One region of the Halorhodospira sp. 9621 genome, then DNA from elsewhere that is predicted to be linked to it. Evidence: predicted binding sites of a transcription regulator. Region 1 holds the regulator's gene; each other region holds the start of a gene.

Region 1 (8,079 bases):
AGGCCGCCGAGCGCATGGAGCGCCACCGCATCAATGCCCTGCTGGTCACCGACGCCGAGGACCGGCTGGTGGGCGCCCTGAACATGCACGACCTGCTGCGCGCCGGAGTCGTATGAGCACCACCCCGCCCCGCCCCTACTGCGACGCACCCACGCCGGACGTCCTGCGCCGGGCCGAGCCGGTGCGCCTCGCCCTGTTCGACGTCGATGGCGTCCTTACCGACGGGACCGTCTTCGTCGGCGGCAGCGGTGAGCCGCTGCAGGCGTTCCACATCCACGACGGGAAGGGGCTGCGCATGCTCCAGGACGCCGGTATCGAGGTGGGCTGGATCACCGCCCGCGGGGGGCACTCGGTCATGCGCCGGGCCGAGGAGCTCGGGGTCCGCCACGTCCTGCGTGGCCGCTCGGACAAGGGCGACGCCCTGACCGAGGTGGCCGAGCGCCTCGGGCTCGCCCCGGAGGCGTGCGCCTACACCGGTGACGACCTGATCGACCTGCCGGCGATCCGCCGGGCCGGTTTCGGGGTCGCCGTGGCCGACGGCCACCCCCAGCTGCACGCCCAGGCCGACTGGGTCACTGCACGCCCCGGGGGGCGCGGCGCCGTGCGCGAGGTGGCCGAGCTGATCCTGCACGCCCAGGGCCACCTTGAACCGATGCTGCGCCGGGCGGAAGGCTGAGCCATGCGCCGCGGCTCCCTCTACCCCCTTGCAGCCCTCGCCCTGACCGTCCTCCTCGGTCTGCTGCTTACCCGCGACCCGGCGCCGCCGGCCCCGGAGACCGCTGCCCCTCCCGAAGAGCGCCCGGACTTCTTCCTCGAGGGGTTTACCATGGTTGATTTCGACGAGCAGGGGCAGCGCCGTGCGGCCCTTTCCGGGCGCACCGGCGAGCACTTCCCCGGCCGCGGCGAACTCGAGATCATCGACCCCGACCTGCGCATGCGCTCTCGCGACGGCGTCCTCTGGGAGGCCCGTGCCCCCTTCGGCATCGCCGAACGCGAGGGCGGGGAAGTCCGCCTGTTCGAAGAGGTGGACATCCGTCGTCCGGCCCAGCAGGCGCGTCCGCCGCTGGATATCAACACCCACAACCTGCTGGTGGACCTGCGCGCCGGCGAGGCGCGCACCGTCGAGCCGGTCACCGCTCGCGAGCCGGCCGGCACCCTGCGCGGAACCGGGATGACCCTGGATTACCGCGCGGATCGCCTGCGCCTGCACGCCGACGTCCGGGGGTCGTATGGAGCGTACTGACGCCGCCAGCCGTATCCGCGTGGGACTGCTCGTCGCCGCGACCCTGCTCGCCGCTGCCCTGCCGGCAACGGCCGTGGGCCAGCGCGACGAGGCACCGATCGAACTGGAGGCCGACCGGGTGGATGTCGACGCGGTCGCCGGAGTCAGCGTCTACGAGGGCGACGCCGTGCTCACGCGGGGCGAGATGCGCATCACCGGGGATCGCATGGAGGTCTACACCGACGAGGACGGCGACCTGAGCCACGTCTACGTCGACGGCACGCCGGCCACCTACCGCTACCACCCCGAGAACCAGCCTCGCCCCGTGCATGCCGAGGCGAAACGCATGGAGTACTACTCCCGCGGTCCCGAACGTGCCCATTTCCAGGGCGATGCACATCTCTGGCAGGGGGATGCTCAAGTCACCGCCGAGACCATCGACGTCGACCTGGAGGGGCAGGTCATGAAGGCCCGCGGCGCCGAGGGGCAGCGGGCGCGGACCATCCTGTATCCGGCACGGCGCGAGGAGGAATGACCCGTTGGTGACGCTGCGCGCGGAGGGGCTGAGCAAGCGCTATCGCGGCCGCACCGTGGTCAACGGCGCGGGGCTGGAGGTCGCCGACGGTGAGATCGTCGGCCTGCTCGGCCCCAACGGGGCCGGCAAGACCACGTGCTTTTACATGGTCGTCGGCCTGGTGCAGGCCGACGAGGGGCGAATCACCCTGGAAGGCGACGACCTCACTCGGTTGCCCATTCACGCCCGGGCCCGATTGGGCATCGGCTACCTCCCCCAGGAACCCTCGGTCTTTCGTAAACTGAGCGTTGCGGATAACGTACGGGCCATCCTGCAGCTGCGCGACGACCTGGACGGCACTGAGCGCGAGCAGGAGCTGGATCGCCTGCTCGAGGAGTTCGGCGTGACCCACGTGCGCGACTCCCCGGGGATCGCCCTGTCCGGGGGCGAGCGCCGGCGCGTGGAGATCGCCCGCGCCCTCGCGGCGAATCCGCGGTTCATACTGCTTGATGAGCCATTCGCCGGGGTCGACCCCATCTCGGTGGGCGAGATCCAGCGGATCGTCCGCCAGCTGGCGCAACGGGGTATCGGCGTGCTGATCACCGACCATAACGTGCGCGAGACGCTGGGCATCGTGCAACGCGCCTACATCCTCAGTGACGGCGAGGTGCTGGCCGCCGGGGACGCCGAGAGCGTGCTGGCCAACCCGCGGGTACGCGAGGTGTACCTGGGCGAGGACTTCCGCCTGTGAGTGACGGACTACGGATGCTTCAAGCACAACGGACACGGCCATGAAGCAGTCGCTTCAGCTACGCATCGGTCAGCAGCTGACCATGACCCCGCAGCTGCAGCAGGCCATCCGGCTGCTGCAGCTCTCCAGCCTGGAGCTGCGCACCGAGATCCAGCAGGCCCTGGAGTCGAACTTCATGCTCGAGCTCGATGAGGAGGCCGAGCCCGGGCAGGAGCAGGAGCAGCAGGAAACGGAACCCCACGAGGACGAGGCACCGGCCAGCGAACCCGCCGGCGAGGACATCCCCGAAGACCTGCCCCTGGACACCTCCTGGGACGACATCTACGACGGCAGCACGGCACTGAGCGCCCCCGGCGACGAGGGTGCGCAGCGCGACACCCTCGACAACCGGCCGGCCGCCTCCGACAGCCTCCAGCAGCACCTGCACGCGCAGATCGAGCTCGAGGCCTTCTCCGCCCGGGAGCGCTCCATCGCCGAGGTCATCGTCGACGCCGTCGGCGACGACGGCTACCTGACCCAGAGCACCGAGGATCTGCTGGCCGGCTGTCCGGCCGACGAGCAAGTCAGCGCCGAGGAGCTAGAGGCGGTCCTGCAGCGTGTCCAGCGGCTCGACCCGACCGGCGTTGCCGCCCGCGACCCTCAGGAAGCGCTGTGCGTCCAGCTCGAGCAGCTTCCCGAGGACACGCCCTGGCGTGCGGAGGCGCAGCACGCCCTCCTCCACCACCTGGAGCTCATCGCCGAACGCCGCCATGACGACCTGGGCCGCGCCCTGGGGGTCGGCGAAGATGCCCTCGGCGGCATCCTCGGTCTGATCCAGAGCCTCGATCCACGCCCGGGCTCGCAGATCAGCGACACAACCCCGGACTACATCATCCCCGATGTCCTCGTCGTGCGCCGCGACGGCGTCTGGCAGGTGGAACTCAACGGCGAGACCGCCCCCCGCTTGCGCGTCAACGCGTATTACGCCAGCCTGATCCGCAGAGCGGACCGCAGCGCGGACAACCACTGCCTCCGCAACCATCTCCAAGAGGCGCGCTGGCTGATCAAGAGCCTGCGCAGCAGGAACGAGACCTTGCTGAAAGTGGCCAGCGCCATCGTAGAGCGGCAACAGGGGTTCCTCGACCACGGCGAGGAGGCGATGCAACCACTGGTTCTGCGCGAGATCGCCGAGGCGGTGGAGATGCACGAGTCCACCATCTCCCGCATCACCACCAACAAGTACATGCACACCCCGCGGGGCACCTTCGAGTTCAAGTACTTTTTCTCGAGCCACGTGCAGACCAGCGACGGCGGAGAGGCTTCGGCGACGGCGATCCGGGCGCGGATCCGCCGGCTGATCGCCGAGGAGGATCGGGCAAAACCGCTGAGTGACAGCGCGATTGCGCGTATCCTTCATGAGGAGGGGATCCAGGTGGCGCGTCGGACGGTCGCCAAGTACCGGGAGTCCCTGTCCATCGCATCGTCGGCGGAGCGCAGGGAGGCCCGGGGGCGCTGAGGCCCCCGGCTCCGCCGGCGGCAAAGGGGTTCAGGAGGCGGTATGCAGATCAAGCTCAGTGGGCATCATGTCGAGATCACCCCGGCCCTCCGGGCGCATGTGAACGAGAAGATGCAACGCATCCAGCGCCACTTCGACCACGTCATCGATACCGAGGTGATCCTCACGGTGGAGAAGAAGCAGCAGAAGGCCGAGTCGGTCATCCACATCGGGGGTGGCGGCGGGCGCGTTTTTGCCGATGCCATCGAGGAGGATCTCTATGCAGCCATTGACGTGCTCGTGGACAAGCTTGACCGTCAGGTCCTGAAACACAAAGAGAAGGCCGTCGATCAGCGACGGCAGGGCGCGTCCCTCAAGGCCAGCCTTTAAGGCGGCGGGACGCGGTTCAGCGGGCCAGCCGATCGGACACTCCATGGACATCGAGCAACTCATCACGCCGGAACGTGTTCGCTGCGAGAGCGGCATCGAGGACAAGGAGCAGGTGCTCCTGCGCATAGGCGAGCTGATCGGGGCCAGCGGCGACGGCCTCGACGCCCGGGAGATCAGCAACCGGTTGCTGGCCCGTGAGCGACTGGGCAGCACGGGCCTGGGGCACGGCGGCGCCGCGCCCCACGCCCGCATCGACGGGATCGACCGCGCCATCGGGGCCCTCATCCGCCTGGACCGGGGCATCGATTTCGACGCCTTCGACAAGGCACCGGTGGACCTGCTCTTCGCCCTCGTCGTACCCGAGCACTTCACCGACGAGCACCTGCAGATCCTCGCCAGCCTTGCCGAGATGTTCAGCGACAGCAGCCTGTGCGAGCGGCTGCGCCGCTCCTCGGACGGGGACGAGCTGCAGATGGCCCTGCGCGAATGGCAGTCGCACGCCGACCCATCGTGAACGCGGCCGAGAACCGGCCGGTCATCCCCGGCCTGCTGATGGCGGTCCACGGCCGCGGGATCCTGCTGGAGGGCCCCAGCGGCGTGGGCAAGAGCGACGCCGCCCTGGCGCTGCTCGACCGTGGTCACGCCCTGGTGGCCGACGACGCCGTACAGCTGCGCCGCGACGGTGATCGCCTGCTCGGCGCCGGTCCGCAGCAGGGGCGGGGCCTGCTCTGCCTGCGCGACCTCGGCCTGGTGGACATCACCGAACTCTACGGCCCCGCGGCGCTGCGCAGCGAGACCGCCGTGGCTCTGTGCATCCAGCTCCAGCGCGCTCCCGGCCCCACCGAAGCCGAGGCCGCCCTGCACGGCCGGCGCGATCACCGCGAACTGCTCGGCCTGGCCCTACCCCGGGTGACCCTGACCGACAGCGAACGCCGGCCGCTGGCGCCGCTGATCGAGGCCGCCGCCGGCCGCCTCGTCGCGGAGGTCGCAACACACCAGCGCAGCGGCCGGAACCACGGGGTGCCGGCATGAGCGAACTGCGCCTGATCGTGGTCAGCGGCCTGTCGGGCTCGGGCAAGAGCGTCGCCCTGCACACCCTGGAAGACGCCGGTTACTACTGCATCGATAACCTGCCAGTGAGCCTGATCGGCGAGCTGGCCCGCTACGCGCAGAATCGCGACGCACCCACCGGCGAGCGCTTCGCGGTGGGGCTGGACGCCCGCAACCCGCCCCGCGACCTGCAGCGCCTGCCCGAGACGCTGACTGCGCTGCGCGAGCAGGGCATCGCCACCGAGGTGCTGTTCCTCTACGCCGAAGACGCCATCCTCATGCGCCGCTATAGCGAGACCCGGCGGCGCCACCCCCTGGCCGAGGGCGATCAGCCGCTGGCCGACGCCCTGCGCGCCGAGCGCGCCCTGCTCGAACCGCTGCGCGAGGTGGCCGACTGGAGTATCGACACCTCGCGGACCACGGTCCACGACCTGCGCGGGCTGATCTCCGAGCGGGTCGCGGGCGAGCGCAGCGGTGTGTCGGTGCTGGTCCAGTCCTTCGGCTTTAAGCACGGCATCCCCACGGACGCCGACTACGTCTTCGACGCCCGCTGCCTGCCCAATCCACACTGGGAGCCTCGGCTGCGCGCCTACACCGGCCGCGATGACAGCGTCCGCGCCTTCCTGGAGGCGCAGCCCGAAACCGAGACCCTGTTCGACCAGATCGACACGATGATTCGCCACTGGCTGCCGGTCCATCAGCAGTCAGGGCGCAGCTACCTGACCGTGGCCATCGGCTGCACCGGCGGGCAGCACCGTTCGGTCTACCTCGCCGAGCGGCTGGCCGCAGCACTGCAGGCTGACTGCAGCCACGTGACCCTGCGCCACCGGGAGCTGTCATGAGGGTCGGACTGCTCATCGTCGCCCACCGACACATCGGCTCGGAGATCCTGGCCACGGCCTCGCGCACGCTCGGCATCTGCCCGCTGCAGACCGAGTCGCTGGAGGTCTTCAACGAGGACGAGCGCAACGAGCTACTCGAACGCGCCGGCGCCCTGATCACCCGGCTCGACCAGGGGGCCGGAGTCCTCATCCTCTCCGACGCCTACGGCTCCACCCCCTCCAACGTCGCCGTGGCGGCCGGCACCGACCGCCACTGCCGGGTGGTCACCGGCCTGAACCTGCCGATGCTCCTGCGCGTCTTCAACTACCCCGGGCGATCCCTCGACGAACTGGCCGAATCCGCCGCTGCCGGCGGCCGAGCCGGCATCATCGCGGTCGGTGAAGGAGCCCCGCCGTCATGATCGAGCAACAAGCCACCATCACCAACCGCCTCGGACTCCACGCCCGGGCCGCCGCCCGTTTCGTGACCATCGCCAGCGAGTACGAGAGCGAGATCCACGTCCGCTACGGGGACAAGCGCGTCAACGGCAAGAGCATCATGGGACTGATGATGCTCGCCGCCGGCCATCAGGCCACGATCACCATTGAGGCCGAGGGCGCGGACGCCGAGGCCGCCCTCGAGGCCCTAACCCGTCTGGTGGCCGAGGGCTTCGGCGAGACCGAGCACGGTTGACCCGCGCCCGGCACCGGACGCTCACTGCCCGGCGACGGTCATCTCCTCGACCAGGATCGAGCCACAGCGGATGTTGCCGCGCCGGTCCACGTCGCCGCCCACCGCCTGGATGCCGGCAAAAAGATCGCGCAGATGGCCGGCGATGGTGATCTCCTGGACCGGGCGGTCGATGGCCCCGTTCTCCACCCAGAAACCGGCGGCACCACGGGAGTAGTCGCCGGTGACCAGGTTGACCCCCTGGCCCATCAGCTCAGTGACCACCAACCCGCGGCCCATGCGCCGGAGCAGGGCGTCGAAGTCCTCATCGCCGCCGCTGACCTCCAGGTTGTGGACGCCGCCGGCGTTGGCTGTGGTCTCCAGGCCCAGACGGCGGGCGGAGTAGCTGTCCAGCACATAGCGCTGCAGCACCCCGTCCTGCACCAGCGCCGACTCGGTGGTGGCCACCCCTTCCGCATCGAACGCCGTGCTGCCCAGCGCCCGGCAAATGTGCGGCCGCTCGACCATATGCAGCCAGGCGGGGAAGAGCTGCTCGCCGGCGCTGTCGACCAGGAACGAAGCCTGCCGGTACAGGGCACTGCCCCGGACCGCCGAGACCAGATGGCCCACCAGCCCGCGGGCCACGGGAGCACGGAAGAGCACCGGTACCCGTTCGGTGTTGAGACTCTCGGCGCCAAGCCGGGCCACGGCGTGCTCTGCCGCCTGGCGCCCCACAGCCCGGGCCTCCTCCAGAGCCGCGGGGTCGCGGGCCACGCTGTACCAGTGGTCGCGCTGCATGGCCTCGCCGCGTCCGGCCACCGCCACGCAGTGGATACCGTGGCGCGACTCCGGCAGCACCGAAAAGAAACCGTGGCTATTGCCGTAGGCGTGCAGGCCGCGGTGGATGCTGACCCCGGCACCCTCGGTGTTCTCGATACGCCGATCGGCCTCCACCGCCGCCGCCTCGCAGTCGCGGGCGAGCTCCACGGCGTCGTCCGCCGACAGGGGCCAGGGGTGATCGAGGTCGAGGTCCGGCGGGTCCACCGCCATGCGCTCGGCCGGTGCCAGACCGTTCGCAGGGTCCTCGGAGGTGTAGCGGGCGATGTCGCAGGCCGCCTGCACGGCTTCGCGCACCGCCTGCTCGGACAGCTCCCCGGCCGAGGCACTGCCCTTGCGGCCACCGAAGT
Region 2 (8,079 bases), on a different contig from region 1:
GGAGATGCGCAGCGTCTCCTGGCCCTGACTGACCCGTACGTTCTTCTCGCCGCGGATGACCAGATGTCCGTTGGGGGTGGTGTCCACCACCACGGCATTGATCGTGCCGGTGAGGTTCGTCTCCTGGTCCGCGCTCCCGCCGCCCTCGAAGCTGGCCTCGCCCTCCTGCTCGAAGGCGAAGGGGCGGCCGAAGATCTCCAGGTCCTCGCCGCCGATCTGCGGCGCCGGGATATCCGCCTCCTGCTGGCGCGCCATCTCGGAGTTGATCGAGCGATCGCCGGCGGTCTCCTCCTCGATGACCACGGTGATCAGATCCCCGGTGCGCCGCGCGCTGCGGTCCTCGAACAGCCGCATGCTGCGCTGTTCATCAAAGACCGAGCCGGTCCGCTCGTCCGGGTCATCGGGGATGTCGACCCGCGGCGCGGTGATCGGCGACGGATCCGGCGCCTCCTGCGGCATCGGGGTACACGCCGCTGCCGCCACCCCGGCCACCATGGCCGCGGCACAGCCGCGTACCCACCGATGCCAGCGCATCATCTCAGCCGCCCTCAGACGTTCTGGTTGAGGAACTGGAGCATCTCATCGGTGGTCGAGATGGCCCGGGTGTTGGTCTCGAAGCCGCGCTGGTTCTCGATCATGTTCACCAGCTCCTCGGCGATGTTCACGTTGGAGGTCTCCAGGGCCCCCTGCATGACGTTGCCCAGGGCCCCCTCCCCCGGGGCACCCACCTCGGGGGCGCCGCTCGAGGCGGTCTCAAGGAACATGTTCTCGCCCACCGGCTCGAGGCCGGAGGGGTTGATGAAGTCGGCGAGCTCGATCTGGCCGATCTCCTCGGGCTCCTCGTCGCCGGGGATCTTGGCGCTGACCGTACCGTCGCTGCCGATGCTGATGGTCTCGGCCTCCTCGGGGACCTGGATGGCCGGCTCGAGCAGGTAACCGCCGGAGGTGACGATCTCACCGTTCTCGTTGAGCTGGAAGGCGCCGTCCCGGGTATAACCCACCTGCCCGTCGGGACGGAGGATCTGGAAGAAGCCCTTGCCCTCGATGGCGACATCAAGACTCCGCTCGGTCTGCTGCACATTGCCCTGGGAGTGGATCTTCTCCGTACCCATGACCCGCGAGCCGGTGCCGAGCATCAGCCCCGAGGGCAGCAGGTTGTCCTGGCTGGCTCGGGAGCCGGGCTGGCGGACGGTCTGATAGAACAGGTCCTCGAAGTTGGCCCGGTCCTTCTTGAAACCGTTGGTGTTCACGTTGGCCAGGTTGTTCGACGTCACCTGCATACTCTTCTGCTGGGCGTCGAGTCCGGTCTTGGCTACCCAGAGGGCGGGATCCATGGCGTCACCTCATTGTTGTTCGTTTGTCACGGCAGTGGACAGCTCGCGCCACCTCAGCCCGGGTGGTTGAGCAGCTGGGCGCTGGTCTGCTCGTTCTCCTCGGCGGCGGTCAGCATCTTGATGTGCGTCTCGAACTGCCGCGCGTGATCGATCATGTTCACCAGCGATTCCGCCATGTTCACGTTGCTGCCCTCGAGCGCGCCGCCGCGGACCTTCACTTGCGCGTCGTCAGCGGCCGGTTCGCCCTCGGCGTGGCGGATCAGCCCGTCCTCGCCCTTGACCAGCTGCGTCGGGTCCGGATTGACCAGGCGCAGCCGGTCTAGCTCGATGGGCGCCCCGGCTCCGTCCTGCGGGGTGGCCGTGATCACCCCGTCGTCGGCGATGTCCACCTTGGTGTCCGGCGGGATCGAGATGGGCCCGGCCTCGCCCATGACCAGGTGGCCATCGCCGGTGGTCAGCAGCCCCTCGGGCGTCGTCTGGAAATCGCCGCGCCGGGTGTACGCCTCGTCGCCGTCCGGGGCCTGGACCACGAACCAGCCCTCGTCCTGGATGGCCACATCCAGGTCGCGCCCGGTGGTCTCGATCGGCCCCGGGTTGAAGTCGGTCCCGGCACGCAGCTCCTCGGCGTAGGCCCGGGTGGCGAAGCCGGGCCCGTAGACCGGCGCCTGGTAGAAGCTGTCCAGGTCGGCGCGGAAGCCCGGGGTGCTGGCGTTGGCCAGGTTCTGGTTGTTGTGGTGCTGCGCCTCCAGGGAGTGCTTCGCCCCGGTCATGGCCACATACAGTTGACGATCCATACGCCTCTACCCGTTCTGCCCCGCCGCGGCGGGAGGGGACACCCCGTTAGCGGATGTTGAGGATCTCCTGAGTCACCTGATCCTGGGTGCTGACCATCTGCGCATTGGCGGAGAAGTTGCGCTGCGCGGTGATCATGTTCACCAGCTGATCGGAGACCTCCACGTTGGACTGCTCCAGGGCGCCGTTCTCGATGCGGCCAAACTGGCCCTGACCGGCCACGCCGATCAGCGGATCCCCGGCATCGCGGGTCGCCTGCCAGGAGGTCTCGCCCACGGACTGCAGGTTCTCCTCCGACGGGAAGCTGGTCAGCGCCACCTGACCGACGGCCTGGGCCTCGCCGTTGCTGTAGCGGGCCAGGATGGTGCCATCGCCCTCGACGTTGATGTTCTCGAACTCGCCGGCGGTGTAGCCGTCCTGGGAGACGTTGGTGACGTTGAACGGCCGAGCGAACTGGGTCATCTCGCCGAAGTCGATGTCGATGTCCAGGTCGTCCACCTCGGCGAGCAGCGGGATCTCCTCGAGGCTGGCGATCCGCCCTTCATCATCGCCCTCGGCATCGACCAGCGAACCGGAGGTGTCGAAGGTGAGACGGTGCGGGCCGAAGAAATCCTCACCCTCGGCACCCGCCGCATCGTAGTCCACCCCGTCGATCTGGGTGTAGACATCCCACTCGTTGTTGCCCGCCTTGCGGAAGTAGAAGGTCGCGTCCCGGGCCGAGCCCTGGGAGTCGTAGAGGGTGGTCGTCGTCGACTCGGTGAAAGTCTCGCTGTCGTCCGGATCGAACGCCACACCCTCATCGATCACCTCGGCATCGGCGCTGAGGTTGGCGGCGATCTCGACGTTCTCGCTGGCACGCGCCGGGATCCCGTCGGTGGGCAGCTGAAGCTGGTCGCGACCGTCGCCGATGCGGCTGCCGTCCTCGTCGGTCTGGAAGCCGGTCAGGCGCTTGCCGGTGTTGTTGACGATGTAGCCGTCGCGATCCACCTCGAACTGACCGGCCCGGGTGTAGCTGACCTCGCCGTCGTCCTCAAGGCGGAAGAAGCCGCGCCCCTCGATACCCAGATCCAGGCTGCGCTCGGTGAACTCGAAGGACCCCTGGCTGAACATCTGGCCGACGTTGGCCAGCCGCGACCCCTGCCCCACGGCCAGCTGCGGGATGCCCATCGGGCCCATGGCGAAGAGGTCGTTGAACTCCGCCCGCGACTCCTTGAAGCCCGTAGTGCCGGCGTTGGCCAGGTTGTTGCTGGTGGTCTCCAGGTCCTTGGAGGCGGAGTTGATCCCGGTTAGCGAGATGTTGAATGACATGGCTGATCTCCTCGATCCCCGCTGCTCTTGTTCGTCTTATCGGATGCGCTTGACGTCGGATAGCGACATCTCACCGAGCCCGGCCACGCTGAGCTCCGGCGGCCGGCCGTCCATCCCCACCGAGACACTGGTCACCGGCGCACCCACCAGGGTGGGCACCGGCTCGCGCTCATCACCGTCCTCAACGTAGGCGTTGACCTGGTACGTGCCCTGGGGCATGCGCTGGCCGTCGTTGTCGGTACCGTCCCAGGTGAAGGGGTGTTCGCCCTCTTCCATCTCGCCAAGCTGCTCACGATGGACCCGCTCTCCGGCCTCGTTCTCGATCTCGACGGTCAGATTGGGGGCCGAGCGCTCGAGCTGGAGCAGCGCCTCCATCTCCCCATCCTCGGGCAGATAGGCCTCGCGGCTCTCGGTGACCACCTCACGGCCGACCAGCTGCGAGGCGCGCAGCGACTGATCCGAGCGCATGTGCTCGAAGAACTCGCGGAAGTCCGACTGCAGCTGCTCGATCCCCGAGGCCGTGGTGAACTGGGCGATCTGCCCCATCATCTGCTCGGTGTCCTGCGGGTCGGTCGGATCCTGGTTCTCGAGCTGGACCATCATCAGCTCCAGGAAGTCCTCGTGGCCGATGCTCTGCGGGTCGCCGTCGTCCTTCTCGTCGGGGATGCTGCGCAGATCCTCGGGCAGCGCCTCATAGCCCGACCGGGCGACCGAACCGGACGGCTCGCCGCGCGAACCGCCGGCGGGGCCACTGCCCACGGGCTTCTCGGCCGCCTTCTGCGCCGCCTGCACACCCTCGGCGACGCCCTGCGTGGCCCCGCCGCCCGGCTTACCGGATCCGCCGTCACCGGCGTTCGGCGGTTTGGGGGCCTTCTGGCCGCCACCGGCGGCCCCGCCCATCAGTTGGCTCGGATCGAGCATGGTCGCTCCTCCCGGATTCAGCGGCCGAGGCGCAGGGTCTCGAGCATGAGATCCCGCGAGGTGTTCATGACTTCGACGTTGTTCTGGAACGACCGCGAGGCGGAGATCATGTTGGTCATCTCCTCGACGGAGTTCACGTTGGAGCGGTAGACGTAGCCGTCGTCATCCGCCTGCGGATGGTGCGGCTTGTACAGCGGCTCAATCTCGGCGTCGCTCTCCACCACACCCGGCATGAAGACCGGCACGCTGGGCGACGGGCTGGCCCAAGGGTCGCCGGCCGCCGGCACACCGGCGGGCTCGCCGCCAAAGAACTGACGCTGGAAGCTCACCGGGCTGACCCGATCCACCGGCCCGCCGGATTCGGCCCAGCCGGGGGTTTGCGCCGGCTGCGGTCCGCCGCCCTGCGGATAGCCGCCCTGGGCCTGGTGGAGCGCCGCGGCGAAAACCGGCTGCCGGGCGCGGTACGCCTCCTCGGGGCTGGAGGCGACCGTCTCGGCGTTGGCCAGGTTGCTGGCCACGGTGTTCAGGCGCAGCTGCTGGGCGTTCATCCCGGTGCCGGCGACGTCGATGGCGTGCATCAAGGACATGTTCGCTTACTCCCCTCGGATGGCGCCGGTGAGCTTCTGGATCCGGCCGTTGAGGAAGTCCACGGCGGCCTGGTAGTTCACGGCGTTCTCGGCGAACTTGGCCTGCTCGACGTGCATCTCGACGGTGTTGCCGTCGAGCGAGGCGGCGTGGGGCTCCCGGTATAAAGATTTCGGATCGCCTGCCGCCATGGTGGATGAAGGCGGCGGTTGCACGTGCTGCGCATGCGTCGCCTGCAACGGCTGGGGCTGCGGTTCGCTGGCCTGGCGCATGGCCTCGCGGAAATCCATATCACGCGCCTTGTAGCCGGGCGTGTCCGCGTTGGCGATGTTCGAGGCGAGCAGCTCGTGCCGCTCGCCGCGCAGGCGCATGGCCTGCTCGGGTACCGAGAAGGCCTGATCGAAGCCGATCCGCATGGCGGACTCCCGTGGTGTTCGTTCACGGGACCTTTATGCAGATCGCGTGCCAGGCACGCGGGGTTGGCGGATCAACGACTAAGCCGGAAGAAGGCGGCAACGGGCGGCAAGCGCTTGCCGCCCGGCGGCAGGGTCTGTCCGTCAGCCGCGGCGCCGGTAGACCACACCGCCATCGAGGCGGACCAGCTCGAACTCGTCGGAATGCCGGGCGAGGGACTCCGACGCCCCGACGATCAGGTACCCGCCCGGGCGGGTCACCTCGGCGATGCGCTGGACGATATCCCGCCGCGAGTCCCAGCCGAAGTAGATGAGCACGTTGCGGCAGTAAACGATGTCGAATCGACCCAGACCGGCGTAGCTCTCCAGCAGGTTGTGGACGCGGAAGCTGGTCCGCCGGCGCACGGCGGGCTTGACCTCCCAGGTGTTCTCGCCGACGGCATCGAAGAACCGCTGCTGGCGTTCCGGCGCCAGCCCGCGGCGCGCCACGTTGGCGGTATAACGCCCCCGCCGCGCCTCCTCGACCATCGCGGTGGAGATGTCGGTCCCGAGGATCTCGGCCTCCATACGCCCGCCGCTGTCGTTGTACTCGTCGACGGTCATGCTGATCGAGTACGCCTCCTGCCCGGAGGAGCAGGCCGCGGACCAGATGCGCACCGGCCAGACGCGGCGGCGCTCCATCTCGGGGAGCAGGTGCCGACGCAGGACGTCGAAGGGGAAGCGGTCGCGGAACCACTGGGTCTCGTTGGTGGTCATCGCCTCGATAACCCGCCCCTTGAGATCGGCGGTGGGGCGCTGCTCGAGCCGCTGGACAAGGGTGGCCAGATCCGGGATGCGCTCGGCCTCGAGCAGCGGCCCGAGCCGGCTGGCCACCAGGTACTGCTTGCTCGGCCCAAGGACGATCCCGCAGGCGCGCTCCAGGAACCGTGCGAACGCCTGGTACTCCTCTTCACCCACGGAAAGCGCGGCCAAACCGTCCTCCTTGCATGCTCATCCCCCTCGCTCGGCCAGCCGGGCGCCGACCCGCTCGGCCAACTCCCGGGAGTGGAACTTGGCCAGGAACTCGTCGGCCCCCACGCGACGCACCATCTCGGTGTTGAAGACACCGCTGAGCGAGGAGTGGAGCAGGACGTGGACCCCGGCAAGCCCCGGATCCTGCCGGATCGATCGGGTCAGGGTGTAGCCGTCGAGCACCGGCATCTCGATGTCCGAGACCACCATCAGCAGATCGTCGAGCCCGGAGGGATCCTGATCCTTCCAGGTGCGCAGCTGCTCCAGCGCCTCGCGGCCGTTGTTCTTGGTGACCACGCGCACACCGATCTCCTCGAGCGTGCGCTTGATCTGCCCCCGGGCGACCGCCGAGTCGTCCACCACCAGGACCTTGTAAGCCTCGGAGCCCTCGGCGTGATCCACGCCACCGCCCTCGGTGACCTCCGGATCGGCGCCGCCGGCACGCTGAACCTCGGCGAGGACCTTCTCGACGTCGACGATCTGGATCATCTGCCCGTCGTAGCGCGCCACGGCGGTCAGGTAGCTGCCGGCGCTGCCCCCGCTCGGCGGCGGCAGCACGTCCTGCCAGTTGATGTTGACGATCCGGTCCACCCCGCCGACCAGGAACCCCTGGACCTGACGGTTGTACTCGGTGACGATGATGTAGTTGCCTTCTTCCTTGGTGATGGCGCCGTTGCCGGTGGCGTAGCTCAGATCGAGCACCGAGAGGGTGTGGCCGCGGACGTAGGCGATGCCGAGGGAGGCCGGATGGGCATGCGGCACGTAACTGAGCTCCGGGGCCGGTATGACCTCGCGGACCTTGAACACGTTGATCCCGTAGCGCTGCCGCCCCTCGAAACGGAACAGCAGCAGCTCCATGCGGTTATGGCCAGCCAGCTGGGTCCGCTGGTCGACGGAGCTCATGATTCCGGCCATCGCTGACGGCTCCCTTATCGGCGTACGTCCCGGGGGCTGGCCCCCGCCCGTTGGCGTCATGTTAATCCGGTAGCCGGATCAGGGAAAGCGGCCGACGCCGCGGCACACCCTTTGCATATTTCTCCGGAGGATCACCAACCGAATGGAGGTTGCGCGCGGACCGATGAGCAGACCCGCCGGCGCCACCCCCGCCCGCAGGGTCGGGCGCAGTGCGCGACCGTCGCCCGCCTGGCGCCTGGCCGTCGTATTGTTGGCGCTGACGGTCCTGGCCCCGGCGGCGGCGCAGGCCAGCACCCAGTCGCCGGAGGCCATCCGTGAGACGGCGGAGGTGTTCCTGCGCGAGGCGCTGGCCGGCGAGTACGACGAGGTGGAGGTCGAGGCCCGCGGGGTGGACGGCCGGTTGAAACTGCGTGCGTGTGACGGCGAGCTGGAGGGGTTCATCCCCCGCGGGCGCAGCCCCCACCAAGCCGGTACCGTGGGGGTGCGCTGCAGCGGAGAGGCACCCTGGACCGTTTACGTGCGCATGGAAACCACCTTGAAGACGGAGATGGTGGTGGCCGCACGCAGCTTGCGCCGCGGACAGCGGCTCGCGGCGGCGGATCTGCGCACCGCTACGCGGGATGCGCGCCGGGTCCGCGGCGAGTTCTACCGCGACGCCGGCGATCTGGTCGGCCAGGAGGTACGCCGGAGCCTGCGCGAGGGGGTGGCCGTGACCGGCAACCACGTGCAGCCCCCGACGCTGGTCGAGCGCAACGACCGGGTCACCATCGCCGCCGGCCGGGGCGATGCCATCCAGATCA
Region 3 (5,025 bases), on a different contig from region 1:
CGAAGTAGTCGTCGGCATCGCCATTCACCGGGACGTGGGTGGGCAGACTGTAGTAGGACCAGCCCAGCTCCCGCTCGATGAAGCGGGCCCCGTCCGCCGGCTGGAAGTCGGTGAACAGGGTCACGCCCCGCTCGTCCGCCAGCTCATTGACCAGCCGCCGCAGGTGGCGGGCCGTGGGCGGCACGCCGGGCAGCGGCTCCAGGTAGCCGTGCAGGGGCACGTCCAGGCGGTGCACCAGATAGTCGATGTCCGCGTGGAAGAGCAGCACCCCGGGGGCGTCGGCGACGCGCTCTTCCCAGCCGGGCAGACGCTCCTCGACGGCGGCCTGGAAGTCATCGGCATTGCTGTAGAAGTGCTCCGCGTGCTCCGGGGCCAGGTTGCCCAAGCGCGAGGCCAGGGCCTGACCCACCTCGGCCATGCGGACGGGGTCCAGGTAGACGTGGGGGTTGCCCGCCGGGTGGACATCACCCCGGGCACGGTCGGCGTGACCGGTCTGGCCGATCAGCTCCACCTGGGCGGCGGCCTCGAAGTAGCCGTCCTGGCCGATCTGCACGTCCGGGTTGTTGGCGCCGCGGATGGCGGCGGGCAGCCAGCCCTCCTCCAACTCGGCGCCCACCGAGACCACCAGGTCGGCCCCGCGCAGCGCGGCCATCATCGACGGCCGTGCCTCCAGGTAGTGGGCGTCGCGGTCCGGCGGGGCCATGGTGGTGACCTCCACATGCTCGCCGCCGACCTGCTGGGTGATCATGGCCATGTTGGTGGTGGTCGCGGCCACCTGCAGCCGCTCCGCTGCGGCGGGGCCGGCGGCGAGGGCGGTGGCGAGGACCGCGGTGGCAAGGATGCGCTTGAACATCATTCGACTCCCTTTGCGTTTGCGGCGCGGCGCGCTCAGAACGGATGGGCGCCGTGGGCGCCGAGGCTCAGGTTGTACTGGAGCATCGCCTGCCAGGCGTCTTCCCCGTGGTCGTGTCCGTGCCCATGCCCATGCCCAGCGCCACCGGCGAAGTCGGAGTAGTTGACCTGAGCCCGGATGTACGAGAAGTGCGACGGGTAGAAGGTCACGTTGGCCGCGTAACGGTAGCTGGTGTCTAGGGCCTCGATCTCATCGTGCCCGAAGGCGTCGTTGGTGATGCCCAGGGCTTCGGCGCGCAGGCCGGTCCGCCAGCGCGGGGCGATGCCGTAGACCGCCTGGATGTAAAGGCCGTCCTGCTTGCTGGTGCCGGCGTATTCGAAATCTCCGTCGTCATAAAAGTCGGCTTCGATGTTCCGGTAGAAGTACTCGCCCTGTACGGTCCAGTCGCCCTGGCCCTTATAACCACCGGCGTCGTAGCGATAGATCGCGTCGAGGCCGGCGAACCAGCTGTCGCCGTCCCAGGCGTCCTCGTCGTCGATATCGCCCTTCTGGAAGGCACGGGCGTAGCCTGCGGATGCCCCAAGCTGCGCGTTGTGATTGTAACCGAGGTTCGGTCCCCACTTGGCGAAGGCGGTCCCGAGGCGCGGGCCGGAGACATCGTCGAAGCCGTGGTCGTGCCCCTCGTACGGGGCGATTCCGCTGCTCTCACCTTGCAGAGTCTCGACACCGAACTTCAGGTAGGTGCGGGTGGGCGCCAGCCAGTTGAGCTGCACGCCGGTCTCCTGGATGCCGTGGTCGCCGAAGAGGTGCTCGCTGACCAGCGGGCGGTCCACGAAGTCCCACTCGTGGGGGTGCTGGCTGTTGATGTAGCCGGTGTCGGAGAGGAACCGGCCGGCCTTCACCTGGAGGCCCCAGGGCAGGCTGCGGGTGGTGAAGTACGCCTCCTCCAGGTCGATGTGGTCGGTGCCCTCGATCACCAGCATCGCGAAGGCGTCGAAATACGGGTCCACCGAGGCCTCGAAGGCGATCTCCGTCTCGCGCAGCTGGAAGCCGTCCTCGATCCCGTGGGCGTGGTCGTGGCCGTGACCGTGGCTGTGGCCCATGCCGAAGCCGCCGGGGTCATCGACGTGGCCGGAGAACTCGTTGCCGTACACGCCGTCCAAGATCACGGAGATGGACGGGTTCATCAGTGTGCCGGCGCCGATCTGCTCGCTGGAGGCGGTGGCCCGCTGCATCGGGCCGGGGTCGGCGCTGACGGTGGGTTCCGGTCCCTGCTCGACGGTGGGTTCGTCGGTGGGCGACTGGGCGTGGGCACTGCCGAGCAGCAGGGCTGCGCTGCCCAGACCGGTGGCCAGCAGGGCCGATCGGCGCCATTGGGCGTGGTATCGTGACATGTTCGGGCTCCCCTGGATTGAGTGACGCGCCGGGCGGTTGTGGCCGCTGTCGCGCTGCTGTGGTCAAGTTCCCGGCGCTGGTGGCCGATAGCACAAGAGAGTCCACAGCGGCCGCCTCCGGCGTCCAGTGCAATCTAGTTGCAAATGCAACAAGGCGTCAACAGGCGTCGCCGGCGGGTGATGCGGTAGCATGGGGAGTCGGCAGCAGCAGCGCCGGCGTCACGGCACAGTCAGTGCATTGATAGGGCACGGGGAGGCATACCAGTGCCGAAGATTGTCTACATATTCATGGGGATCATGGCGTTGATGATGGTCGTGACCATGGGCACCGTGGGGGCCCTGGCGTTCGGCTACATCACGCCGCCGGGCATGCATGCGGACGCAGAGCCCGACCTGGGGGATCCGCAGTACCTCAAGCTGGAGCCGCCTTTGACCGTCAATTTCGAGCGGGGTCAGCGGATCAGCTACCTGCAGGCCGAGGTCGAGGTCATGGCGCGCACCGACCAGGCGCTCGAGGGCGTGGAGCGGCACATGCCGGTGATCCGCAACAACCTGCTGATGCTCTTCGCTGATCAGAGCTTCGAGGCGCTCAACACCCGGGCCGGGCGCGAGGAGCTGCGGCACGCCTCGCTCGAGGAGATCAACGACATCCTCGATGAGCGCGGGATCGAGGGCGAGGTCGAAGCGGTCTACTTCACCAGTTTCGTAATGCAGTAGCGGGCGGTCGTCATGTCGCAGCAGGATATCCTCAGCCAGGACGAGATCGACGCGCTCCTCCACGGGATCGACGACGGCGACGTCGACACCGAGGACGAAGAGGATACCGGCGAACTCCGGCCGTACACCTTTACCGCCGAGGAGCGCATCGTCCGGGGCCGGATGCCGACCCTGGAGATGATCAACGAGCGCTTCGGGCGGCTGTTTCGCATCGGCCTGTTCAACATGCTCCGCCGCACGCCGGAGGTCTCGGTCACCGGCGTGGAGATGATGAAGTTCGGCGAGTACGTCCACACCCTGTTCGTCCCCACCAGCCTGAACATCATCCGCGTGCCGCCGCTGCGCGGCTCCGGTCTGTTCGTGATCGACCCCAAGCTGGTCTTCCTGGTGGTGGACAACTTCTTCGGCGGCGGCGGGCACTTCTACCTCAAGGTGGAGGGACGCGAGTTCACGCCCACCGAGCAGCGGGTTATCCGGCTGATGCTCGATCAGGCCTTCGATGACCTGCGCGAGGCGTGGAACCCGGTGCTCGGCGTGGACTTCGAGTACGTGAACATGGAGGTCAACCCGCAGTTCGCCAACATCGTCAGCCCCACCGAGGTGGTCGTCGTGAGCAAGTTCCACGTCGAGCTCGACGGCGGCGGTGGCGACATCCACGTGACCCTGCCGTACACCATGGTCGAGCCGATCCGCGAGATCCTCGACGCCGGCGTGCAGTCCGATCGCAACGACGTCGATGACCGCTGGGCCAAGGCGCTGCGCGAAGAGATGAAGACCGCTCCGGTGACCATGCACAGTACCCTGGCGCGCTCGGAGATCACCCTGCGCGATCTGATGCACCTCAAGGCCGGGGATGTGATCCCCATCGAGATGCCCGAGCGGGTGGTGGTCGAGGTCGAGGAGGTGCCGGTCTTCTACGGTACCTATGGGGTGTGCGAGGGCCATGCGGCGCTGCGCATTGACGAGAAGGTGCAGGCGCCGGAGCGCGAGACACTGCTGCCGGAGCGCGACCAGGTCCGCCGCGAGGAGCGCGAACGGGACGAGGAGCCGGTTCAGCAGCGCATCAACCGGCTCACCGCCGAGCAGCGCAGCGGCGCCGAGGAGTCCCACGAGGCGCCGGAGCGCCCCCAGAGCAGCCAGAGGGTGGATGAGTCATGAGTGACGAGAACGACCGGCCGTCGGCCGATGACGACTGGGCCGACGCCCTGGCCGAGCAGAAGGGGCAGGGCGAGCAGGAGGGAGAGCACATCGACGACGAGGCCCTGGCCGAGGAGTGGGCGGCCGCCATGGAGGAGGGCGCCGAGGCCACCGAGACGGCCGGTTCGGGCGGTCGGGAGAGCGGCCAGTCCGGCGCTGCCGAAAAAGGCGGCGGCGGCCGATCGGTGGATCTGGACGAGTTCGATCCGGCCGCCACGCGCGCCGCCGGCGAGGATGACCAGAACATCGATGTCATCCTCGACATCCCGGTGACGCTGTCCATGGAGATCGGCCGGACGCAGATCAGCATCCGCCACCTGCTCCAGCTCAACCAGGGCTCGGTGGTGGAGCTCGACCGCCTGGCCGGCGAGCCCCTGGACGTGATGGTCAACGGCACGCTGATCGCCCACGGCGAGGTGGTGGTCGTCAACGAGCGCTTCGGCATCCGCCTGACCGACGTCATCAGCCCGGCCGAGCGGGTGAAGAAGCTGCGCTGATGGCCCCTCGATCGCGCTCGTGGGTGACGTTCCTCCGGCGCTCGCGCCTGGCGGGGGCGGCGCTGGGCGTCAATCTGCTGGCGTTCTCGGCGCCGGCCGTGGCCGAGACCGTCCCCGGGGTCGAGGCCGAGGCCATCGTCCGGGTGATTGTCGCCCTGTTGGTGGTGCTGGCGGTGATTGTCGGGCTCTCCTGGCTGCTCCGGCGCTTCGGCGGCGGGGCCGTGGGCGGCACCGGGGCCATGCGTGTGCTCGGCTCGCTGCCGGTGGGCCAGCGCGAGCGCGTGGTGCTGGTTCAGGTGGGGGAGACCCAGCTGCTGCTCGGTGTAGCGCCCGGGCGGGTACAGACCTTGCATATACTGGAAACCCC
Region 4 (8,079 bases), on a different contig from region 1:
TCCACATCAACCAGGAGGGCGTCGAGCAGGGCATCGGGCCGTTCAGCCACGGCTCCAAGGTGCATACCGACGTCATGAAGACCCAGTCGCTCAAGCAGGCGATGGACCGGCACCGCTTCGATGCGGCCTTCGGCGGCGCCCGCCGCGACGAGGAGAAATCCCGCGCCAAGGAGCGCGTCTACTCCTTCCGCGACCGCCACCACCGCTGGGACCCCAAGGGGCAGCGCCCGGAGCTCTGGCAGCTCTACAACGGCCGCGTCCACAAGGGCGAGAGCATGCGCATCTTCCCCCTGTCCAACTGGACGGAGCTGGATATCTGGCAGTACATCTACCTGGAGGACATCCCCATCGTCCCCCTCTACTACGCCGCCGAGCGCCCGGTGGTCGAGCGCGACGGCACCCTGATCATGGTCGACGACGAGCGCATGCCGCTGGAGGAAGGCGAGCAGCCGCGCTACGAGAAGGTCCGCTTCCGCACCCTCGGCTGCTACCCGCTCACCGGCGCGATCCGCTCCGAGGCCGATACCCTGCCGGAGATCATCCAGGAGATGCTGCTCACCCGCACCTCCGAGCGGCAGGGGCGGGTCATCGACCACGACTCGGCGGGGTCGATGGAAGAGAAAAAACGCCAGGGGTATTTCTGATCATGTCCCACGCCTCCGATCTGATCGCCACCGACATCGAAGCCTATCTCAAGCAGCACGAGCACAAGGATCTGCTGCGTTTTATCACCTGCGGCTCGGTGGACGACGGCAAGAGCACCTTCATCGGGCGGCTGCTCCACGACTCGGCGCTGGTCTACGAGGACCAGCTGGCCGCGGTACGCCAGGACTCGAGTCGCTACGGCACCACCGGCGACGACGTGGACCTGGCGCTGCTCGTCGATGGCCTGCAATCCGAGCGCGAGCAGGGCATCACCATCGACGTCGCCTACCGCTACTTCTCCACCGACAAGCGCAAGTTCATCATCGCCGACACCCCGGGCCACGAGCAGTACACCCGCAACATGGCCACCGGTGCCTCGACGGCGCAGCTGGCGGTGATCCTGGTCGACGCCCGCCACGGGGTGCAGGTGCAGACCCGCCGGCACAGCTACATCTGCGCGCTGCTGGGCATCCGCCACGTCGTGCTGGCCATCAACAAGATGGACCTGGTCGACTGGGATCAGGGCGCATTCGAGCGCATCCGTGACGAGTACACGGCCTTCGCGCGCCGGCTCGGCATCCCCGACGTGCGCTGCGTGCCGCTGTCCGCGCTCAAGGGCGACAACGTCGTCCACCGCAGCGAGCAGATGCCGTGGTACGACGGCCCGACGCTAATGGAATTTCTGGAGACGATCGAGGCCAAGGCCGACCGTAACCTGCGTGATCTGCGCCTGCCGGTGCAGACCGTGATCCGCCCCTCCCACGACTTCCGCGGCTTCGCCGGCACCCTGGCCGCCGGCACGGTCCGCCCCGGTGATGAGGTCGTCGCCCTACCCTCCGGGCTGCGCAGCCGCGTGGAGCGCGTGGTCACCTACGACGGCGACCTAGACGTGGCCTTCCCGCCGCAGTCGGTGACCGTCACGCTGGCCGACGAGATCGATATCTCCCGCGGCGACGTCCTCGCCAGCCCACGGCGACCGGCGACGGTGGACGACACCCTGGATGCGCGCATCGTGTGGATGGCCGAACAACCCCTGCTGCCCGGACGCCAGTACGACATCAAGCTGGGCACGGCCACCGTCCCGGCGGTGGTCGAGCGCATCCACCACCGCATCGACGTCAACACCCTCGAGCACCACCAAGCGGAGGAACTCGGGCTCAACGAGATCGGCCTGTGCCGCGTCCAGCTCTCGGCGCGGGTGCCGTTCGACCCCTACGAGGAGATCGCCAACACCGGCGCGTTCATCGTCATCGACCGGATGAGCCTGCACACCGTCGGCGCCGGCATGGTCACCCGCGCCGCCACCGAGGCCGCCGGCGCCGAGACCGACGTGCCGCGCCGCCAGCTGGCGCTGAGCAAGGCCCAGCGCGCCGGGCAGAAGGGCCAGCGGCCGTGCATCGTCTGGCTCACCGGCCTGTCCGGCTCGGGCAAGTCGAGCCTGGCCAACGCCCTGGAGCAGGCACTGTTTCGCCGCGGCTACCACAGCTACCTGATCGACGCCGGCAACGTCCGCCACGGCCTGAGCCACGACCTGGACTTCAGCCGGGACGCCCGGGCCGAGAACATCCGCCGCATCGCCGAGACGGCCACCATGTTCGTCGACGCCGGGCTGATCACCGTCTGCGCCAGCCTCTCGCCCTACCGCGACGACCGCGCCATGGTCCGCGAGCGGGTGGAGCCCGGCGAGTTCATCGAGGTGTACGTGGACGCCCCCATCGAGGCGTGCCGCGCTGCGGACTTGGACGGCCTCTACACCCGCGCCGACGCCGGCGAGATCCAGGGGCTGCCAGGCGTGGACATCCCCTACGAGGCGCCGGAGCAGCCCGAGGTCCACGTCGATACGGTGGCGGAGGATCTGGAGACCTCGGTTCGCCGGATCCTTGCCGCCCTGGAGGAGCGCGGGGTGCTGCGCTAGCCCGCCCCGCGCCTACCTACCCTTTGAGCACGCCGAGCGGACGCAGCCGGGCCACCCGGCGGCCGATGCCGGCGTGGGCGACCACGTCCACCACGTCGGCCACGTCCTTGTAGGCCTCGGCCAGCTCCTCGGCCACCGTATCCCGCGACGAGGCGCGCACCTCGATGCCGGCGGCGGCCAGCTCGGCATCCAGGTCCCGCCCCTTGGCCGCCCGCTTGGCCTGACGGCGGCTTAGCCGGCGCCCGGCGCCGTGGGCGCAGGAGCCGAAGGTCTCGGCGTAGGCACCCTGGGTACCGAGCAGGACGTAGGAGTAGCGGGTCATGTCGCCGGGCAACAGCACCGGCTGCCCCAGCCCGCGCAGGTCCTCGGGCAGCTCCGGATGCCCCGGCGGGAAGGCGCGGGTGGCCCCCTTGCGGTGGACGCACAGCTCGCGCTCCTCGCCGTCGATCCGATGGCGCTCGAACTTGGCGATGTTGTGCGAGACGTCGTAGACCAGCTCCAGGTGTGCGGTCTCGCCGAGGACCTCGGCGAAGACCTGGCGCACTTGCTGGGTCATGGCCTGGCGGTTGACGTAGGCGAAGTTGGCGGCGGCCTGCATGGCCCCCAGGTAATCCCGGGCGGCGGAGCAGCTCAGCGGCGCACAGGCCAGCTGTCGGTCGGGCAGCTCGATGCTGTTGCGCCCGGTGATCCGCTCCATGGTCACCAGGAAGTCATCACAGACCTGGTGGCCGAGCCCGCGCGAGCCAGAGTGGATGAGCACGGTCAGCGTCCCCGCCTCCAGCCCCAGGCGCCGGGCAGCGGGCTCGTCGTAGACGGCGTCGACGCAGCCGATCTCGATGAAGTGGTTGCCGGAACCGACGGTGCCCACCTGATCCCGGCCGCGCTGGATGGCCCGATCGCTGACCGCCTCGGGGTCCGCACCGGGCAGCCGGCCACCGTCCTCGATCCGCCCCAGGTCCGCGGGCTCGCCCAGCCCCACCTCGACGGCCCACTCCGCCCCCTCGCGCAGCAGCCGGCGCATGTCCCGGTTGCGCAGCAGGGTATCGCTGTACCCCCGCCCCACGCCGGCCGGAATGCGCTCGAAGAGCCGATCCATCAGGCGCGGCAAGTGGGTGCCGAGCTCCTCGGCACGCAGGGGCGTGCGCAACAACCGGACCCCACAGTTGATGTCGTAGCCCACACCTCCGGGCGAGATCACGCCCCCCTGTGCCGGATCGAAGGCCGCCACGCCGCCGATGGGAAAACCGAACCCCCAGTGGATATCCGGCATGCCGATGGAACGACCCACCACCCCGGGCAGGCAGGCCACGTTGGCCACCTGGCGGACGGCCTCGGTGTCGCGGATATCCTCGATCAGGGCGTCGCTGGCGAAGATCAGCCCGTCGACCTGCATGCGCCCCTGCCGCGGCAGCCGCCAGCGGCACCCGTTGAGCCGTTCCAGCACCAGGCCATCGGTAGCCTCGATGTGTTTCGCCATGCCCGCCTCCTCAACGGTTGCTGCCGTGCCCCGTGATCCCGGGCCGATCCCAGCCCCCAAGGTCGCATGCCCGGCCAGCCTCGTCCTCCCCCCTCCGCAAGGTTAGACCCTCGGGCGCGCACCATGGCGGTGCATTCGCCCCGGGGTGGTGCCCCCGCATCGGGCGCGCGGACCGGGCTGACCGGGACGACCCGGCTGCCTCGGCCCGTAACTGACTGTTTCCCCATGCCTCGCCGACCTGGCCCGCGTCTTGCTTGTGGTACAGGCAGCGGCAGTATCGACCGCGAAGGGCTACGGCTCGGAGGATCCGGCCCGACGCGTCACCGCAGACAATCTGGCCAAAAGGGCGACTAGGGTTCCGTCCGCACATCCGCGGGGCCTGGTCCGAGAGTCGCCGACCTCTCTCAGGGGGGTTACACGGAGGGACAAAAGCCCGGGAGATCGCGATCGATGCTCCCGCTTTGTACCCAACGGCAACCCCGAGGGAGAGATCCCATGAGCCGCAACCAGCACCCCCTGCGCCAACGACTCACCCACCTGTGTGCCGCCGCGGCCCTGTTTAGCACCGCCGCACTGCCCCTGGCCGCCTCGGCGGATGAACGCGACTCCTTCCGCATCGCCTGGAGCATCTACGTCGGCTGGATGCCCTGGGACTTCGGCGAGGCCGAGGGCATCGTCGACAAGTGGGCGGACAAGTACGACATCGACATCGATGTGGTCCAGATCAACGACTACATCGAGTCGATCAACCTCTACACCGCCGGTTCCTTCGACGGCGTGACCCTGACCAACATGGACGCCCTGACCATCCCGGCGGCCAGCGGTGTCGACACCACCGCGCTGATCGCCGGCGACTTCTCCGACGGCAACGACGGCCTGGTACTGAAAGGGACCGACGACCTGGCCGACGTCGAAGGGCAGCGCATCCACCTGGTGGAGCTGTCCGTCTCCCACTACCTGCTGGCCCGTGCCCTGGACTCGGTGGGGCTGAGCGAGCGGGACGTGCAGGTGGTCAACACCGCCGATGCCGACATCGTCGGTGCCTTCAGCTCGGACGACGTCCGCGCCGCCGTGGCCTGGAACCCGCAACTGGGGGAGATCCGCAACCACGAGGACGCCCACGTGGTCTTCGACTCCTCGGACATCCCCGGCGAGATCATCGACCTGCTCGGCGTGCGCACCGAGGTGCTGGAAGAGCACCCGGAGCTTGGCAAGGCACTGACCGGGGCCTGGTACGAGATCATGGACGTCATGTCCGGCGACGATGCCGACGGTGAGGCTGCCCGCACCGCCATGGCCGAGGCGGCCGGCACCGATCTGGCCGGCTACGAGGCGCAGCTCGCCTCCACCACCTTCTTCTACGACCCCGCCGAGGCGGTGGACTTCGTCACCAGCGAACAGCCTGCCGAGACCATGGAGAACGTCCGCCAGTTCGCCTACAAGCACGGGCTGCTCGGCGAGCGTGCCCCCAGCCCCGACTTCGTCGGCATCGAGCTGGCCGACGGCTCCACCCTGGGCGATGAGGCCAACGTCCAGTTGCGCTTCACCGACCGCTTCATGCGCAAGGCCGCTGAAGGCGAGCTGTAACGCCCCGCCCGGGGCGGATCAGCCCGCCCCGGGCCCCATCGGCAGCAGGAGCGTCATCCATGAAACGCCTGATCAACCGCCACCCGGGCCGGGTGGGAGGGGTCGCCTTGGCGATGCTCCCCTTCGTCCTCGCCCTGGTCGCCTACACCATCGCATCGTCCCAGCGCCTGGCCGAGAACCCCAACGACCCGGTGCTGCCGTCGCTGATCACCCTGACCGAGTCCTTCCTGCGCCTGGCCACAGAGCAGAGCCGGCGCACCGGCGAGGTGCTGCTGTGGCTGGACACCGGCGCCAGCCTGACCCGGCTCGGGCTCGGCGTGGCCCTGGCGGCCGCCGCCGGCCTGCTGGTCGGCATCCTCAACGGCTCGCTGCCCTACGCCCGGCGCACCTTCTCCCCCTTCGTCACCGCCGTGGCCATGATCCCACCGCTGGCGGTCCTGCCCATCCTGTTCATCGCCTTCGGCGTCGGCGAGCTGGCCAAGGTGATGCTGATCGTCTTCGGCATCGCGCCGTTCATCATGCGCGACCTCCAGCAGCGGGTCGAAGAGCTGCCCCGCGAGCAGCTGATCAAGGCGCAGACCCTGGGCGCCTCCACCTGGCAGATCGTGCTGCGGGTGGTCCTGCCGCAGACCCTGCCGCGGCTGATCGACGCCACACGGCTGAGCCTCGGCGCCGCGTGGCTCTTTCTCATCGCCTCGGAGGCGATCGCCGCCACCGAGGGGCTCGGCTACCGGATCTTCCTGGTCCGGCGCTACCTGGACATGGAGACGATCCTCCCCTACGTGGCGTGGATCACCCTGCTCGCCTTCCTCATCGATCTGACCCTGCGCGGCGTCAATCGCTGGCTCTTCCCCTGGTATGCCGGAAGGAGCGCCCGCTCATGAGTGCCACCATCCGCCTGGAGAACGTCTGGAAGTCCTACGGCCAAGACGTCGTCCTGGAGAACCTCTCGCTGGAGGTCGCCGCCGGCTCCTTCGTCACCCTGGTGGGGGCCTCGGGCTGCGGCAAGACCACCTTCCTCAAGATGCTCCTCGGCGAGGAGGCGCCGAGCCGCGGCCGCCTGCTCATGGACGAGGCCCCACTGCCCGGCGAGCCCGGTCCGGACCGCGGGGTGGTCTTCCAGCGCTACTCGGTCTTCCCGCACCTGACCGCCGTGCAGAACGTGCTCCTCGGCCTGGAGCTGGCCGGCGCCCCGTGGCTGGGGCGGCTCTTCGGTGCCGCACGGCGCAACGCCCGGGCCGAGGCGGTGGCCGCGCTCGAGTCGGTGGGCCTGGAGCAGGCCCTGGACAAGTACCCGCCGGAACTCTCCGGGGGCATGCAGCAGCGGCTGGCCATCGCCCAGACCCTGATCAAGAACCCCCGGGTGCTGCTCCTCGACGAGCCCTTTGGCGCCCTCGACCCGGGCATCCGGCAGGACATGCACGCCCTGGTGCAAAGCCTGTGGCAGCGCACCGGGGTCACCGTCTTCATGGTCACCCACGACCTGCAGGAGGGCTTCACCCTCGGCAGCCGGCTGCTCGTCTTCGACAAGGTCCGCCACGACCCCCACGCCCCCGAGGCCTACGGGGCCCAGATCACCTACGACATCCCCCTCGACCGCAACGCGGAGGATTCCCCATGAGCACCCCCTCGCTGCCCCCGGAGCGCATCGTCTACCAGGAGCACGTGCCGGGCGCCCGCTACGCCTCGCTGATCCTCCGGCGCGGCTTCGCCCTGCGCCTGACCGACGTCGATGGCACCGCCAACGCCGCGGTGCTGCTCTACAACCCGCACAACCTGCTCGAGCGCTACAACGCCCCGGACACCCTCAAGGGGCAGCACACCGCGCGGCTGACCGCCGGCCACATGCTCTACTCGGACATGGGCCGGGTGATGCTCTCGATCACCGCCGACAGCCTCGACTGGCACGACCCGATCGGCGGCATCAGCGACGCCGATGCGGTGCGCGGCACCTACGGCCAGGCCCGCTACCAGGAGCGGCTCAACGACTTCCACCGCAGCGGCCGCGAGCTCTTTCTCATCGAGCTGGCCAAATGGGGGCTGGGGCGCGCCGATCTGCTCCCCAACGTGAACTTCTTCAGCAAGGTCCAGGCGGATGAGGCGGGCAACCTGCGCTACCGCCCCGGACACAGCCACGCCGGCGCCTGCGTGGACCTGCGCGCGGAGATGGACACCCTGATCATCCTGCAGACCGCCCCCCACCCCATGGCCCCGGGCCCGGACTACGCCCCCGGCGCGGTGGATCTGACCGTCTATCGGGCGGAGCCGGTGGCGGCGGAGGATCCGTGCCTGGTCAGCCACCCCGAGAACGCCCGCGCCTACGCCAACACCGCCGCCTACCACAGCCAGGAGTAAGCGCCATGACCGGCATGAACCTCGTCGAGAGCCCCCTCGATCCCTGCGACGCCCTCTCCCGCGTCACCGTCCCCGCCGGCGAGCCGTGGCTGGGGGAGCT

What was found. The regulator sigma-54, encoded in region 1, starts transcription at its own class of promoters, with help from an activator protein. The targets are predictions, from matches to a motif close to TGGCANGNTNCNTGCTT.
Region 2: flgB (flagellar basal body rod protein FlgB) is a predicted target of sigma-54. The motif match lies at 5,392-5,408, and genes of this name have one in related genera.
Region 3: LRF89_RS09750 (flagellar basal body-associated FliL family protein) is a predicted target of sigma-54. The motif match lies at 2,470-2,486, and genes of this name have one in related genera.
Region 4: LRF89_RS10855 (putative urea ABC transporter substrate-binding protein) is a predicted target of sigma-54. The motif match lies at 4,277-4,293, and genes of this name have one in related genera.

The regions. Positions count from the first base shown of each region.
Region 1 is NZ_JAJNRD010000007.1:13,062-21,140, forward strand. Features, by position in the region: gene LRF89_RS05200 (KpsF/GutQ family sugar-phosphate isomerase) at 1-116, shown strand, start outside; gene LRF89_RS05205 (KdsC family phosphatase) at 113-676, shown strand; gene lptC (LPS export ABC transporter periplasmic protein LptC) at 680-1,243, shown strand; gene lptA (lipopolysaccharide transport periplasmic protein LptA) at 1,230-1,757, shown strand; gene lptB (LPS export ABC transporter ATP-binding protein) at 1,762-2,487, shown strand; gene LRF89_RS05225 (RNA polymerase factor sigma-54) at 2,528-3,982, shown strand; gene hpf (ribosome hibernation-promoting factor, HPF/YfiA family) at 4,025-4,351, shown strand; gene LRF89_RS05235 (PTS sugar transporter subunit IIA) at 4,395-4,865, shown strand; gene LRF89_RS05240 (HPr kinase/phosphorylase) at 4,838-5,383, shown strand; gene rapZ (RNase adapter RapZ) at 5,380-6,243, shown strand; gene LRF89_RS05250 (PTS sugar transporter subunit IIA) at 6,240-6,644, shown strand; gene LRF89_RS05255 (HPr family phosphocarrier protein) at 6,641-6,916, shown strand; gene pmbA (metalloprotease PmbA) at 6,938-8,079, opposite strand, start outside.
Region 2 is NZ_JAJNRD010000015.1:27,249-35,327, reverse strand. Features, by position in the region: gene LRF89_RS08425 (flagellar basal body L-ring protein FlgH) at 1-537, opposite strand, end outside; gene flgG (flagellar basal-body rod protein FlgG) at 549-1,334, opposite strand; gene flgF (flagellar basal-body rod protein FlgF) at 1,388-2,128, opposite strand; gene flgE (flagellar hook protein FlgE) at 2,175-3,434, opposite strand; gene LRF89_RS08405 (flagellar hook assembly protein FlgD) at 3,471-4,355, opposite strand; gene flgC (flagellar basal body rod protein FlgC) at 4,373-4,942, opposite strand; gene flgB (flagellar basal body rod protein FlgB) at 4,949-5,356, opposite strand; gene LRF89_RS08390 (CheR family methyltransferase) at 5,498-6,325, opposite strand; gene LRF89_RS08385 (chemotaxis protein CheV) at 6,344-7,279, opposite strand; gene flgA (flagellar basal body P-ring formation chaperone FlgA) at 7,443-8,079, shown strand, end outside.
Region 3 is NZ_JAJNRD010000020.1:37,888-42,912, reverse strand. Features, by position in the region: gene LRF89_RS09760 (metal ABC transporter substrate-binding protein) at 1-853, opposite strand, end outside; gene LRF89_RS09755 (zinc-regulated TonB-dependent outer membrane receptor) at 889-2,247, opposite strand; gene LRF89_RS09750 (flagellar basal body-associated FliL family protein) at 2,512-2,964, shown strand; partial or broken gene fliM (flagellar motor switch protein FliM) at 2,977-3,939, shown strand; gene fliN (flagellar motor switch protein FliN) at 4,119-4,658, shown strand; gene fliO (flagellar biosynthetic protein FliO) at 4,658-5,025, shown strand, end outside.
Region 4 is NZ_JAJNRD010000026.1:11,770-19,848, reverse strand. Features, by position in the region: gene cysD (sulfate adenylyltransferase subunit CysD) at 1-644, shown strand, start outside; gene cysN (sulfate adenylyltransferase subunit CysN) at 647-2,560, shown strand; gene LRF89_RS10860 (RtcB family protein) at 2,577-4,037, opposite strand; guanidine-I (ykkC/yxkD leader) riboswitch at 4,377-4,479, shown strand; gene LRF89_RS10855 (putative urea ABC transporter substrate-binding protein) at 4,533-5,624, shown strand; gene LRF89_RS10850 (ABC transporter permease) at 5,684-6,508, shown strand; gene LRF89_RS10845 (ATP-binding cassette domain-containing protein) at 6,505-7,245, shown strand; gene LRF89_RS10840 (urea amidolyase associated protein UAAP1) at 7,242-7,979, shown strand; gene LRF89_RS10835 (urea amidolyase associated protein UAAP2) at 7,994-8,079, shown strand, end outside.